2 regions of the Providencia sp. PROV200 genome follow, and region 1 is predicted to be linked to the other one. Evidence: riboswitches for the same ligand, from Rfam matches in the RefSeq annotation. Region 1 holds a riboswitch; the other holds the start of a gene.
The links. A riboswitch is a leader RNA that binds a small molecule or an ion and turns the genes downstream of it on or off. The one in region 1 is predicted to bind thiamine pyrophosphate.

Region 1 (2,401 bases):
GTTTCGTGAATATAACGGCCAGTGGATAAATCCATGACCGTATCTGCGCCCCAACGCGTCGACCAAATCAGTTTTTCCACTTCCTCTTCAATGGAGGAAGTGACCGAGGAGTTACCAATGTTGGCATTCACTTTAACCAAGAAATTACGGCCAATGATCATCGGTTCTGATTCGGGATGGTTAATATTAGCAGGGATGATGGCGCGGCCGGCTGCCACTTCTTGGCGAACAAATTCAGGGGTAATATTTTCCGGTAAATTTGCGCCAAAGCTTTGGCCTGGGTGTTGTTGTAATAAAACTTCGCCACGAATGCGTTCACGGCCCATATTTTCACGGATGGCAATAAACTCCATTTCAGGGGTTACGATACCTTTTCGTGCATAGTGTAATTGGGTAACACATTTGTTAGGTTGGGCTTTTAATGGGTGGGGGCGGTTGTTAAAGCGCAGATGGTCAAGGCCTGCATCAGCAAGACGTTGTTGGGTAAAATCGGAGCTTAAATTTTCGACAGGTACGGTATCAGCACGTTCACTTATCCATGGCGCACGAATTTTTTTAAGGCCTTTATGGACATTTAATTCAGAGACTGGGTCGCCGTAAGGGCCAGATGTATCATAGATAGGAACAGGTTCGTTATCTTCAAATTGTGGGTTGTCTTTATCGCCCCCGATCAAGGTTTGAGAGAGTTGGATTTCTCGCATCGGGACTTGGATATCGTCTCTAGAACCTTGTAAATAAATGCGCTGTGAATTAGGAAACGAAACGCCAGAAACGGTATTAATAAAATTTTCAGCGGCATCACGTTGAGCTTTACGGGTGCGAGCGGGTGCAGCTTGTGGCGATAAATCAGCAGTAGGGATGATATTTTGTTCTGTATTATTGGACATAGCAATTTCCTGACATTGTCACGGCTATCACAGTTTAGTGTGTAGCGGGTTTATCGAAAGAAAGTTGCTTGTCAGGAGTTCGGAGGAGTAATAAAAAGGCTTGCGCTGAATTTTTCACCAAATCTAATGGGGTGAAATGACGCTGAGTGATTACTCTTGTTCCCTTCGCGGGTATTAACCCGATCAGGTTCCGCGGATCCCGAATTAACGGTCTCAGCCTGATGCATTGCATACTAGGCACTCCGACAAGAGGTTTCAGTATAAGCTTTCCTCGTTATTCTTCAAGCGATAAGTGCGTTGGCTGCACTCGGCTCCCCAAGTCACATACTTATGTATGCTCCTTGGGATATCCTTGTTTGCCGCCTTCTTCTCACTTGAATAATTTAGAGGAAAGAGGAAATCAAAGTGGAATAAGACTATTTCCTCGTCATGTTTCGCGCGATAAGTGCGTTGGCTGCACTCGGCTCCCCAAGTCACAGACTTATGTATGCTCCTTGGGATATCCTTGTTTGCCGCCTTCTTCTCACTTGAATAATTTAGAGGAAAGAGGAAATCAAAGTGGAATAAGACTATTTCCTCGTCATGCTTCGCGCGATAAGTGCGTTGGCTGTACTCGGCTTCCCAAGTCACAGACTTATGTATGCTTATCGGGATAATTCTATTCATCTCCTTCCTCTAGCACGAATAATTTAGAGGAACCTTTGAAAGGCAAGTTAGTTAAAACCTAAAAAATTGAAATCAAGGCTGAGATAAAAATAAGATTTATAAATTCCACTGATATTGCGGCCAGTTGTTTTCATTGGCGGCTTGGAGGAGGCGAGGGTCACCGTTGACGATAAAGGTTTCGTCAGCAAATTGACACATAGGTAAGTCATTAGCAGAGTCAGTATAAAAATAAACATAGGCATCAGTGATTGGCTGGTAGCGTATCCAGCCTAATAGGCGTTTGACTTTGCCTTCTTTAAAGGTTGGTATACCGTCGATTTCTGTGGTGTAGCAGCCATCTTGTTGCTTGATATCGATCCCCATGGCGACGTCTGCACCCAGTTGATCCGCAATCTTTTTCACAATAAATGAAACCGTTGCGGAGATCACAATAATGGGGATCCCTTTGGCTCGATAATGTGCGATCGTTCTAATCGCTTCAGGGTAGACTCGCGGTAAAATCACACTTTGTACAAAATCATCCAACCAGATATCCACTTGATCAGCTTTCACATTGGCGAGAGTCTGCAGGTTAAAACGTAAGTAAGTCGGCATATCTAATGTGCCTGCATTATATTGCGCCATCATGGCTTTATCCGCTTCCACAAACTGTGGGTCACTGATAATTTGCCTGTCCCACAGATATTGTGTCCACAATACGCTACTATCACCTTGAATTAACGTATCATCTAAATCAAAAATGGCCAGTTGGTTTTGCATTATATTCCTATTCACTGATTAACTAAGTGTGCGAATTTCATTTTTATTAAACATAAGTTCAAGGTGAGTTCCTGGTTCAAATAAACGCT
Region 2 (2,401 bases), 1.3 Mb from region 1:
GCAGGGATCACAGAAAAAATAGCGGATAAAAAAGCCTGCCAGAAAGTAAAACCAATCACATGCCACAAATAGCTATCACTGATAATGTCAGCCAGTGAAATTTCAGGTGCAAAAAACCACAGCGCGCCAAAACTAATGAGTGCAACTGTAATCAATAAACCGGAGGCCAACGCCCCCGGTAGTAAAGATAAATTCATTAGCGACTGACGGCGGCTTGCCATAAACGAGTCCAGTTTTGGCGTTCTTTTGCAACTTCTTGAGAACTAAATTGTAAGGCTTTTTCAGGTAGAGGTAACTGGTTGTATACCTCAGGTAATGGAATATCAATGACCGGATACATCCAGTTCGTTGTTGGTAAGGTGTTTTGGAAATCAGGCGTTAAGACAAACTGTAGGAATTGCTTGGCGAGTTCCGGTTGTGGGCTATTTTTTAGCCTTGCTGCGACTTCAACTTGCATGTAGTGACCTTCATTAAATAATGCCGCCGCATAGTTATCTTTTTGGTCATTAAGTATTTGGTAGCCCGGTGATGAGGTATAACTGAGTACAAAATCACCTTCCCCTTTTAAGAACAGGCCATAAGCTTCACTCCAACCTTTAGTGACGGTAAGTGTTTTGCCTGCCATTTTTTGCCATGCATCCGCAGACTTATCGCCATACAGTTTTTCAATCCACAGCATTAAGCCAAGCCCTGGAGTGCTGGTGCGAGGATCTTGGTAAATAATTTTCCAATTATTATCACTATTTAATAATGCATCCATACTTGCTGGTGGTTGTTTAATTTTATTAGTGTCATATATAAATGCAAAGTAACCATAGTCATAAGGAATAAAGGTTGAGCTATCCCACGAAATAGGCAACTTCAATGCACTAGTATCAATGTCAGCAGGGGCAAACAGGCCTGTTTTTTCAGCAGAATCTAATAAATTATTATCTAACCCTAAAATCACATCTGCTTTGCTTTTTTTCCCTTCCATTCTGAGTCTGTTTAGCAGCGCTACGCCATCTCCCAGCGCCACTATTTTTAACTCGCAATCGCACTGCGCTTCAAAATTCTTTTTAATTTGAGGGCCAGGGCCCCACTCTGCAGCAAAGGAATCGTAGGTATAAACAGTGAGTGTTGGCTTATCAGCCCATGCTAATTGGCTTAAACTGAGTGCACTAAAGGTAAAAATCGATGCTATAATTTTGTTTTTAAACATGCTTTTTCCTGCGCTAATAGAGAGTGACACAGGATTTGAGGTGGAACCGGTGCAGATATGCAGGCGGTGGCTCAAATCCCTACGCCGGTATTAACCGGATCAGGTTCTACGGGTTAGTTCTCAGCCTAAATAAATTCGGCACCCCGTTGAGATGTTCACTATTGTAGTGACTTCAGACATATCTGCAAACTGTATTGATATAGGTTTACCAGTTTAGGTATGTGTGAAACAATTAGGCATCTTTCAAATTTGGTTATTGAGGTAGTCTGTGATTGATGATGATGGCTACCGCCCGAATGTAGGAATTGTAATTTGTAATCGGCAAGGGCAAGTTTTATGGGCCCGCCGCTATGGTCAGCACTCATGGCAGTTTCCTCAAGGAGGCATCAATCCCGGGGAATCGCCGGAACAGGCGATGTATCGTGAGCTATACGAAGAAGTCGGGCTACAGCGTAAGGATGTTAGGTTATTGGCATCTACCCGTAATTGGTTACGTTACAAATTACCCAAGCGTTTGGTGCGTTGGGATACAAAACCTGTTTGTATTGGGCAGAAACAGCGTTGGTTTTTACTTCAACTTCAATGCAATGATGCCGATATAAACGTGCAGCGCAGTAAATCGCCAGAATTTGATGGCTGGCGATGGGTCAGTTATTGGTATCCTGTTAGGCAGGTAGTTTCTTTTAAACGTGAAGTTTATCGGCGTGTTATGAAGGAATTTGCCCCTGTTGTTATGCCTCTGCAGGAACAAAAATTACCACAACGACCCACTTTTAATAACCGTAGGCGTGGAGCAAAGTAGCCTATGTTGATGCGTTTACGTGAAATTGTCGAAAAAGTTGCAATGGCGACAAGTTTAACTGATGCGCTAGAAGTGTTGGTGAATGAGACCTGCAAAGCAATGCGGACAGACGTTTGTTCCATTTATTTAGCGGATCACCCTCGCCAATGCTATTACTTAATGGCAACCCGCGGGTTAAAAAAACCTAGCGGGATTGCTATTCGCCTAGGGTTTGATGAAGGTGTCGTGGGTGCCGTCGGGCGCCAATCTGAGATGCTCAATCTAGCCGATATTCGTGAACATCCTCAATATAAATTCCTGCCTCAGCTTAAAGAAGAACAGTTAAGAGCTTTCTTAGGTGTCCCCGTGGTCTATCGTCGTCAATTATTAGGCGTGCTGGTGGTACAGCAGCGGGAAAA

Region 2: it holds a riboswitch for thiamine pyrophosphate, as region 1 does, so the genes downstream of both, thiB (thiamine ABC transporter substrate binding subunit) here and thiC (phosphomethylpyrimidine synthase ThiC) in region 1, are expected to answer to the same signal.

Annotation. Positions count from the first base shown of each region.
Region 1 is NZ_CP096307.1:421,544-423,944, forward strand. Features, by position in the region: gene thiC (phosphomethylpyrimidine synthase ThiC) at 1-887, opposite strand, end outside; TPP riboswitch at 1,031-1,142, opposite strand; gene M1E86_RS01890 (HAD family hydrolase) at 1,650-2,312, opposite strand; gene M1E86_RS01895 (ABC transporter ATP-binding protein) at 2,331-2,401, opposite strand, start outside.
Region 2 is NZ_CP096307.1:3,402,131-3,404,531, reverse strand. Features, by position in the region: gene thiP (thiamine/thiamine pyrophosphate ABC transporter permease ThiP) at 1-221, opposite strand, end outside; gene thiB (thiamine ABC transporter substrate binding subunit) at 197-1,201, opposite strand; TPP riboswitch at 1,260-1,357, opposite strand; gene rppH (RNA pyrophosphohydrolase) at 1,470-2,003, shown strand; gene ptsP (phosphoenolpyruvate--protein phosphotransferase) at 2,007-2,401, shown strand, end outside.